3 regions of the Streptomyces sp. NPDC088794 genome follow, and region 3 is predicted to be linked to each of the others. Evidence: riboswitches for the same ligand, from Rfam matches in the RefSeq annotation. Region 3 holds a riboswitch; each other region holds the start of a gene.
The links. A riboswitch is a leader RNA that binds a small molecule or an ion and turns the genes downstream of it on or off. The one in region 3 is predicted to bind thiamine pyrophosphate.
Positions count from the first base shown of each region.

Region 1 (3,270 bases), on a different contig from region 3:
GGCGAACTGGACGATCGTGAGGACGGCGGCCGTGGAGAGGTCGAAGATCTCGGAGGTCTGCCGGTAGATCTCCACCTCCAGGGTGGAGAAGGTCGGCCCGCCGAGGATCTGCACCACCCCGAAGGAGGTGAAGGTGAACAGGAAGACCATCAGCGCGGCGGCGGCCACGGCGGGCGCCAGCGCGGGCAGGACCACCTTGCGCCAGGCCCGCAGCGGCGAGGCGCCGAGCATCCGGGCGGCTTCCTCCTGCCGCGGGTCCAGCTGCGCCCACAGGCCGCCCACGGTCCGTACGACGACCGCGTAGTTGAAGAAGACGTGCGCGAGCAGGATGGCCCAGACGGTGGTGTCCAGGCGTACGCCCCACAGCTCGTCGAGGAGTCCCCCGCGCCCGACCAGCGCCAGGAACGCCGTGCCGACGACGACCGTCGGCAGCACGAAGGGGACGGTGACGACCGCGCGCAGGACGTGTCTGCCGGGGAAGTCGTAGCGGGCGAAGACATAGGCGCCGGGCAGGGCGATCGCCAGCGTGAGCGCGGTGGAGGCGAGCGCCTGCCAGGTGGTGAACCACAGCACGTGCCGGATGTCGGACTGCCCGAGGACGTCCACGATCCGCCCGAAGTGCCACACCCCGTCGACCTTGAGGCCGCGCGCGACGATCGCGGCGACCGGCCAGGCGAAGAAGACGCCGAAGAACGCGACGGGCAGGGCCATGAGCCCGAGCCGCGCCGCGTTCCCTGTACGGCTCGTGCGAACCGCCGGGCCGGCTACATCGGTTACTTCAGTACGAGTGAGGTCCACGACTTGACCCACTGGTCGCGGTCGGCGGCGATCTTGTCGGGGGCCACGGTCTCGGGATCCTCGGCTGCGGGCCCGTACTTCGTGAACTCGGCGGGCACGGTCGCCCCCTTGAGCACCGGGTAGACGAACATGTTCAGCGGCATGTCCTCCTGGAACTCCTTGGAGACCAGGAAGTCGATGAGCGCCTTGCCGCCCGCGGTGTTCTTCGCGTTGCTGAGCAGGCCCGCGAACTCGATCTGCCGGAAGCAGGTGCCCGTCGCGACGCCGGTCGGCGCGGTCGTCGGCTTCGGGTCGGCGTAGATCACCTCGGCGGGCGGCGAGGAGGCGTACGACACGACGAGCGGCCGGTCGGCCTTGGCCTTCTTGCCGCCGGCGGACCCGGAGAACTCCTCGTTGTAGGCCTGCTCCCAGCCGTCGACGACCTTCACGCCGTTGGCCTTGAGCTTCTTCCAGTAGCCCTCCCACCCGTCGTCGCCGTACTTCGCGGCGGTCCCGAGCAGGAAGCCGAGGCCGGGCGAGGAGGTCGCCGCGTTCTCGGTGACGAGGAGGTTCTTGTAGGCGGGCTTGATCAGATCGTCGAAGGAGGCGGGCGGGGCCAGCTTGTGGTCGGCGAAGTACTTCTTGTCGTAGTTGACGCAGATGTCGCCGTAGTCGACGGGCGTGACCCGGTGCTTGCCGGCGTCGAGCTGGTACGCGGTGTCGACCTGGCCGAGCCCCTCGGCCTCGTACGGCTGGAACAGCCCGTTGTCGAGCGCCCGGGACAGCAGGGTGTTGTCGACGCCGAAGAAGACATCGCCCTGCGGGTTGTCCTTGGTGAGGATGGCCTTGTTGACGGCCTGCCCGGCGTCGCCGTCCTTGAGGACCCGCACCTTGTACCCGGACTTCTTCTCGAAGTCCTGGAGCACGCTCTTGGAGACGGCCCACGAGTCGTGGCTGACGAGCGTGACGGTCTTGGAGTCGGCGGACGAGCCGCTGCCGCCGTCGGACGACCCGCACGCGCAGAGCGTGCCGAGACCGAGGCAGACGACGGCAGCCCAATACTTCTTGGTGTTCACAGTGATGACCGAACTTCCTACCCAGAATGACCTGGGCGAGGTTCAGAGGGTCTGCGGCCCGGTTGCCGCACTCTCAGCGCTGTCGCGCTCCCCTGTCGGATATGAAGATGTACGTACGGAGTAAAGATTACCGCTCGGTGGCCGCGAGCTGGCCACAGGCCCCGTCGATCTCCTGACCACGGGTGTCCCGGACGGTGACCGGCACCCCGTGCGCCGCGATGGCCTCGACGAACGCCTTCTCGTCCTCGGGCCGGGACGCGGTCCACTTCGAGCCCGGGGTCGGGTTCAGCGGAATCAGGTTGACGTGCACGGGCTTGCCCCGGAGCAGTCGGCCCAGCCGGTCCCCGCGCCACGCCTGGTCGTTGATGTCCCGGATGAGCGCGTACTCGATCGACAGCCGGCGCCCGCTCCTCTGCACGTACTCGAACCCGGCGTCGAGGACCTCGCGCACCTTCCACCGCGTGTTCACGGGGACGAGGGTGTCGCGCAACTCGTCGTCGGGCGCGTGCAGCGAGATCGCGAGCCGGCACTTGAAGCCCTCGTCGGCGAACCGGTGGATGGCGGGCACCAGGCCGACCGTCGACACGGTGATCCCGCGCTGCGACAGCCCGAGCCCGTCGGGGGCGGGGTCGGTGAGCGCGCGAATGGACTGCACGACCCGCTTGTAGTTGGCGAGCGGCTCGCCCATCCCCATGAAGACGATGTTGGACAGCCGCGCGGGCCCGCCCGGCACGTCCCCGTCCCGCAGCGCCCGCATCCCGTCCACGATCTGGTGGACGATCTCGGCGCTGGACAGATTCCGGTCGAGCCCCGCCTGCCCGGTGGCGCAGAACGGACAGTTCATCCCGCACCCGGCCTGCGAGCTGATGCACATGGTCACCCGGTCCGGGTACCGCATCAGCACCGACTCGACGAGCGTCCCGTCGAACAGCCGCCACAGCGTCTTACGGGTGGTGCCCTCGTCGGTCGACAGATGCCGTACGACGGTCATCAGCTCGGGCAGCAGCGCGTCGCGCAGCTTCTCCCGCGAGCCGGCCGGGATGTCGGTCCACTCGGCCGGGTCGTGCGCGTACCGCGCGAAGTAGTGCTGCGAGAGCTGCTTGGCACGAAACGGCTTCTCCCCGACCTCGGCCACGGCGTCCTTGCGCTCGGCGGGAGTGAGATCGGCGAGATGCCGCGGCGGCTTCTTGGCTCCGCGCGGGGCTACGAAAGTGAGTTCTCCGGGTGCAGGCATAACCCGTCCAGTGTCGCAGATCCCCCGGTGTAGCCCACTCCACTGTGGATACGGGTACGTACGCCATCGTCCCGGCACCCCTCGCCCCGGAATCGTGGACCCCACAGAGCAGCACCCACGCCATCCACGAGGGGACCGTCATGGCCGCCGACCTCCGACGCCGACGCCGTTTCACCACCATCG
Region 1 covers NZ_JBIVKB010000010.1:240,687-243,956, reverse strand. Annotated here, with positions in the region: gene ACIP6U_RS27305 (ABC transporter permease) at 1-711, opposite strand, end outside; gene ACIP6U_RS27300 (thiamine ABC transporter substrate binding subunit) at 774-1,853, opposite strand; TPP riboswitch at 1,850-1,957, opposite strand; gene rlmN (23S rRNA (adenine(2503)-C(2))-methyltransferase RlmN) at 1,981-3,087, opposite strand; gene ACIP6U_RS27290 (hypothetical protein) at 3,228-3,270, shown strand, end outside.
Region 1: another riboswitch for thiamine pyrophosphate. It lies ahead of ACIP6U_RS27300 (thiamine ABC transporter substrate binding subunit); the one in region 3 lies ahead of thiC (phosphomethylpyrimidine synthase ThiC).

Region 2 (3,270 bases), on a different contig from region 3:
ACTCCCGGGGCTCCCCGTTGACGGAGATGTTCATACGGGCTGCTCCAGGAGCGCGAAACGCTTCGGGGTGAAGGGGCGGGCCTCGTCCGGGAGTTCACCGGTGGCGAGGGCGTGCGCCAGGGCGTCGCCGGTGACCGGGGTCAGCAGCACGCCGTTGCGGTAGTGCCCGGTGGCCAGCAGCAGCCCGGCAAGGGCGGTCGGGCCGAGCAGCGGGGCGTTGTCGGGGGAGCCGGGGCGCAGCCCCGCGCGGGTCTCCGTCAGCGGCAGCTCGGTGATGCCGGGGACCAGCTCGTGCGCGTCCCGCAGCAGCTCGTACACCCCGCCCGCGGTGACCGTGGTGTCCCAGCCCAGCTCCTCGCTGGTGGCGCCGACGACCAGCTCGCCGTTCTCGCGCGGCACCAGGTAGACCTGGCTGCCGCGGACCATCGCGCGGACGGTACGGCTCAGGAAGGGCGCGTAGCGCTGCGGCACGGTGAGCCGCAGCACCTGGCCCTTCACCGGCCGCACCGGCGGCAGCACCTCGTCCGGCACCCCCGCGAGCCGCCCGCTGAGGCTGCCGGCGGCCAGCACGACCTGGTCCGCGTCCAGTTCGGTGCCGTCCGCGGTGGTGACCCCGGCGGCCCGGTCCCGGACGACCCGGAGGCGCTCGGTCCAGGTGCGGTGGAAGGTCACCCCGGCCCGCTCGCAGGCAGTCACCAGCGCGCGTGCCAGGCGGCGCGGGTCGATCTGGTGGTCGCCGTCGACGCGGAGACCGCCGCGCACGCCCGGCGCGAGCATCGGCTCCAGGCGCCGGCAGTCCCGCCCGGACAGCCACTCCGACTCCAGGCCCGACTGCCGTTGCAGTGCGTGCAGTTCGCGCAGGTGGGCGCGGTCGTCGGCGTCCAGCGCGACGGCGAGCGTGCCACAGCGGCGGTAGCCGAGGTCCTGGCCGGTGAGGTCGGTCAGCTCGGCGGCGAAGTCGGGGTAGCGGCGCGCCGAGGCGAGGTTCAGGCCGAGCAGGGTCTGCTCGCCGTAGTGCAGCTCCGTGACGGCGGCCAGCATGCCGGCGGCCACCTGGGCGGCCCCGCCGCCCGGTTCGGGATCCACGACGGCCGTCGCGAAGCCGCGCTGCGCGGCCCGCCACGCCGTGACCAGGCCGATGATTCCGCCCCCGATGACGAGGACGTCTGACGTACGTGACGACATGGGCGTCCAGCCCCTCCCTTCGCCGGCATGACCCGGATCAGGTTCGTACGGTCGGAGGCCGCCAGCCTCCCTCTCAGCCCGGTGCGTCCGGGCTCCCGCGAGTGCTTGTACGTTGGCCAGCCTAGCCCTTGATTCCGCGCCTCTGTAAGGGAGCCTTCCGCCATGGCCCGCTCGCTGGACGGCCTCGTCCTCGCCCCCGTCGCCGACCAGGCCGCAGGTCAGGTGGGTACCCGCACCCGGTTCGCCTACCACGAGAAGGACGGCGAGATCTGGGCCGAGTACGCGGGCGGCGACGTCGCGCGCGGACACCTCGTGGGCACTCGGGCAGGTGACCGGCTGGACTTCCGGTATGTGCAGTTGAGGACCGACGGGACGACGGCCTCGGGGCACTGCGTGTCGACCGTCGTGGAGCTGCCGGACGGGCGCGTGCGCCTTGAGGAGACCTGGGAATGGGAGTCGGCGGCCGGCACCGGGACGAGCGTTGTGGAGCAGGTCACTGAACACGACCACTGACTGACGATTTGTCAGGTGTCTATGGTGATCAGGTGAGCGAGCAGACGCGGGACGAGAACACGGCACCGAAGCGGCGCGTGGTCGTCGTCGGCGCGGGCATGGCCGGGGTGCAGACCGCGGTCGCCCTCAGGGAACAGGGCTTCACCGGCGATGTCACCCTCCTCGGCGCCGAACCCCATCAGCCCTACGACCGGCCACCGCTGTCCAAGGCCGTCCTGCTGGGCAAGGCCGAGGGCTCCGCCTTCGACGTCGACTTCGAGGCGCTCGGCATCGAACTGCGCCTGGGCCGCGAGGTGCTGGGCGTCCGCCCCGCCGACCGGGAACTCGACACCGAGGCCGGCCCGGTCCCGTACGACGTCCTGGTCCTGGCCACCGGCGCCGAACCGATCCGGCTGCCCGGCACCGACGGCGTGCCCGGCGTGCATCTGCTGCGCACCCTGGACGACGCCGAGCGGCTGCGCCCGGTGCTCGCCCGGCAGCACGACATCGTGGTCGTCGGCGCGGGCTGGATCGGCGCGGAGTTCGCCACCGCCGCGCGCGAGGCGGGCTGCGCGGTGACCGTCGTCGAGGCCGCCGACCGGCCGCTCGCGGGCGCGCTGCCCGCCGAGGTCGCCGCGCCGATGGCCGCCTGGTACGCCGACGCGGGCGTCACGCTGCGTACGCACGCACGCGTGGAGCGCGTCGAGCCCGGCGAAGTGGTCCTCTCCGACGGCTCCCGGCTGCCCGCCGGCGCGGTCGTCGTCGGCATCGGCGCCCGCCCCGCCACCGGCTGGCTCACCGGCTCCGGCATCGCCCTCGGCGCCCACCGCGAGATCCTCGCCGACGACCGGCTGCGCACCTCGACACCGGACGTCTACGCGGTCGGCGACTGCGCGTCCTTCCCCTCGGGGCGGTACGGCGAGCGCCTGCTGGTCCACCACTGGGACAACGCCCTCCAGGGCCCGCGCACGGTCGCCGCGAACATCGTGGGCGAGGCGCCCGTGGTCTACGACCCCGTCCCGTACTTCTGGTCGGAGCAGTTCGGCCGCTTCGTGCAGTACGCCGGCCACCACCCGTCGGCCGACACGCTGCTGTGGCGCGGCGACCCGTCAGGACCCGCCTGGTCGGTGTGCTGGCTGCGCGAGAACCGCCTGGTCGCCCTGCTCGCGGTGGGCCGGCCGCGGGACCTGGCGCAGGGGCGGCGGCTGATCGAGGCGGGGGCCGTCATGGACCCGGAGCTGCTCGCGGACGCGGGGCGCCCGTTGAAGGCCGCGCTGGTCTGAGACCGTGTCGGTCCGAGGTCGTGGAGGTCGTGCCGGTCCGGAGCCGCGCCGTTCTGGAGCCGGGCCGGCCCGAGGCCGTTGGAAAACCGCAGGTGGGAGGCGCCTGGCTTCCGACTGTCAGTCCGGGATGGCAGGCTTGTCGTCGTGACCGAGATTGACGCAAAGATCGATGCTCTCGTCCCCGCGTGGCTCACGCTCCCCGACATCGCCGAGCAGTTCGGCGTCGAGGTGACGCGTGTGCGGCAGCTGGTCAAGGACGGCCAGCTCATCGCCGTACGCCGTGGTGAGAACCGCGCGCTGCACGTCCCCG
Region 2 covers NZ_JBIVKB010000017.1:225,570-228,839, reverse strand. Annotated here, with positions in the region: gene thiS (sulfur carrier protein ThiS) at 1-34, opposite strand, end outside; gene thiO (glycine oxidase ThiO) at 31-1,185, opposite strand; TPP riboswitch at 1,183-1,294, opposite strand; gene ACIP6U_RS38660 (hypothetical protein) at 1,348-1,698, shown strand; gene ACIP6U_RS38655 (NAD(P)/FAD-dependent oxidoreductase) at 1,731-2,960, shown strand; gene ACIP6U_RS38650 (Rv2175c family DNA-binding protein) at 3,105-3,270, shown strand, end outside.
Region 2: another riboswitch for thiamine pyrophosphate. It lies ahead of thiO (glycine oxidase ThiO); the one in region 3 lies ahead of thiC (phosphomethylpyrimidine synthase ThiC).

Region 3 (3,270 bases):
GTCGCGGCCGATGCGGATGCCCGCCCGGTACAGCCCGCGCCAGCCCATCGAGGGGTTGGCCTCGTGCAGCTCCCAGACCGCCGAGGTCTGGGTGACCGTCACGTCGTCGAGGACACCGAGCGAGCCGATGATGACGCCCGCGAGCAGCAGACCGCTCATGTCGATCGACGGATACAGGCCATGGATCAGACCCGTGTTGTCGTCGGTGTTGCCGGTGAGCGCGGCCCAGCCGATGAACTGCGAGCCCAGGACGCCGATCAGCACCAGTGAGATCAGCGTGCCCAGCACCGCCACGGACGTTCGGGCGGACAGGCCGTGACACATGTACAGGGCGATCAGCATGATGGCGCTGGACCCGATCACCGCCACGAGCAGCGGGTTCGAGCCCTGGAGGATCGCGGGCAGGATGAAGAAGTTCAGGATCATGAAGCTGATCGCCAGGGCGACCAGGGCCATGATGCCGCGCAGTCGGCCCACCACCACGACGGCGAGCGCGAAGATGCCGGCCAGCACGCCCATCGGGATCCGGCGGTTCACGTCGGTGACCGAGTACTGGAGGTCCTTGGGCGCCGAGGGCTCGTAGGCGACGACGACCTTCTCGCCCTTGTGCAACTGGCGTGACTGGTCCGGCTGCACGATCTCGGTGAACGTACGGCCCGTGTCCTTGCCGGTGTCGACGCGGATGGTCGCCTTCTTGCAGGTGCCGTTCTCCTCCTGCTGGGCGGAGCTGCCCTCGGCGGTGGAGGTGTCACCGGTCGACGAGCCGGACGAGGCGTTCACCGACTTGCAGCTCAGGCTCTGCATCTTGGTGACCGTCGCCTGCTGGGTCTGCCGGTCGAAGCCGACGCCGGTGCGCTCGTGCGCCGGGGCGCCGCCGGGCCACAGCACCACGAGCCCGACCACCACGGCGGCGGTGAACGGGATCAGGATCGCGGCGATGACCTTGCGCAGGTGCTTGGAGACGGGGGCCGCGGGGCCGTGGCTGTGACTGTGCCCGTGACCACCGCCGGAGCCGGAGCCGGGCCCATGCCCATCGCCGGGATCGGGCCCGTGCCCGTGTCCGTCGCCTGGATCCTGGCCGTGACTGCGGCCGTGGTCGTCTCCGGCGCCTTGCCCCTGCCCGAGACCGTGACCGTGCCCGCCGCCCGGGTGAGGTCTCTGATCGTGCCCGCCACCCGAAGAGGGCCGCTGACCGCGCCCACCACCCGAGTTGGGCCCCTGACCAGGCTTCCCGCCGAAGTCGCCGCCGGTGCCTTCACCGAGGCCGCCGGCGGAATTGCCGTCGAAACCACCACCGTATCCACGGCCGTTGGTGCCCTCGCTGTACCCCCGCCCGGGGCCACCGCCGGGGCCATGACCGGGGCCCGGGCCGCGGCGCGGGTCCGGTGGCGGGTATGGAGGCTGATTCGTGGTGGTCACCGCCCGATCATCGCAAGAACGAAAGAGGCCCTCTGTTCACCGCGCCCGAATTGACGCTAGCGTGGAGGCACCTTTGCACACGCGGGAGCTCGGAGCACCGGGCTGAGAGGGCGCTGACCTTCGTCCCAGCGATGTTTCACGTGGAACGTCAGTCGACGGAATTCGAGTCGAGTGATGTTTCACACGAAGCGTCGACAGACGGAAGCCGCTGCGTCGACCGCTGAACCTGTTACCGGGTAATGCCGGCGTAGGGAGTAGGTCTCATGACCATCAAGGACGCAAGCACGCCTGTCTCCAGCCAGGACGAACCGCCCGTTCAGGGCCAAAAGTCCACGGAGACCGGGAAGTCCATCGGCTGGCACAAGGGGTACGTCGAGGGCTCGCGCCCCGATCTGCGCGTGCCGGTCCGTCAGGTGCACCTCACCAACGGGCAGTCGGTCACCCTGTACGACACCTCCGGCCCGTACACCGATCCGCTCGTCGACACCGACGTGCGCCGGGGACTGGCGCCACTGCGGGAGAACTGGGTCATCGCGCGCGGTGACACCGAGGAGTACGCGGGTCGTCCCGTCCGTCCCGAGGACGACGGGATCAAGCACACCTCGCCGCGGGGCGGTCTGCGCAACCTCGACGCGGTCTTCCCCGGGCGACCGCGCCAGCCGCGCCGCAGCCGGGACGGCAGCGCGGTCACGCAGCTCGCCTACGCGCGACGGGGCGAGATCACACCCGAGATGGAGTACGTGGCCATCCGGGAGCAGGTCGAGCCCGAGGTGGTCCGCGAGGAGATCGCGGCGGGCCGTGCGGTGCTGCCGGCCAACGTCAATCACCCGGAGATCGAGCCGATGATCATCGGCAAGCGGTTCCTGGTGAAGGTCAACGCCAACATCGGCAACTCCGCGGTCACTTCCTCGATCGAGGAGGAGGTCGAGAAGATGACCTGGGCGACCCGCTGGGGCGCCGACACGGTCATGGACCTGTCCACCGGCCGCAACATCCACACCACCCGCGAGTGGGTGCTGCGCAACTCCCCCGTCCCCATCGGTACGGTGCCGCTCTACCAGGCGCTGGAGAAGGTCGACGGCCGGGCCGAGGAGCTGACCTGGGAGATCTACAAGGACACGGTCGTCGAGCAGGCCGAGCAGGGCGTGGACTACATGACGGTCCACGCGGGCGTGCGCCTCCCGTTCGTCCCGCTGACCGCCAACCGCAAGACCGGCATCGTCTCGCGCGGCGGCTCGATCATGGCCGCGTGGTGCCTGGCACACCACAAGGAGTCGTTCCTCTACGAGAACTTCGAGGAACTATGCGAGATCCTCGCCGCGTACGACGTCACGTACTCGCTGGGCGACGGCCTGCGGCCCGGCTCGATCGCGGACGCCAACGACGAGGCGCAGTTCGCCGAGTTGAGGACGCTCGGGGAACTCAACACGATCGCCAAGCGTTTCAACGTACAGACCATGATCGAGGGCCCGGGACACGTCCCGATGCACAAGATCAAGGAGAACATCGACCTTCAGCAGGAGATCTGCGATGAAGCTCCGTTCTATACGCTCGGCCCGCTGACCACGGACGTCGCGCCCGCGTACGACCACATCACCTCCGGTATCGGTGCGGCGATGATCGCCTGGTGGGGGACGGCGATGCTCTGCTACGTCACGCCCAAGGAGCATCTCGGTCTGCCCAACCGTGACGACGTCAAGACCGGCGTCATCACCTACAAGATCGCCGCCCATGCCGCCGACGTCGCCAAGGGACACCCCGGCGCGCAGGACTGGGACGACGCGCTGTCCGACGCCCGGTTCGAGTTCCGGTGGGAGGACCAGTTCAACCTCGCCCTGGACCCGGTCACCG
Region 3 covers NZ_JBIVKB010000007.1:221,379-224,648, reverse strand. Annotated here, with positions in the region: gene ACIP6U_RS21670 (YibE/F family protein) at 1-1,419, opposite strand, end outside; TPP riboswitch at 1,491-1,690, shown strand; gene thiC (phosphomethylpyrimidine synthase ThiC) at 1,683-3,270, shown strand, end outside.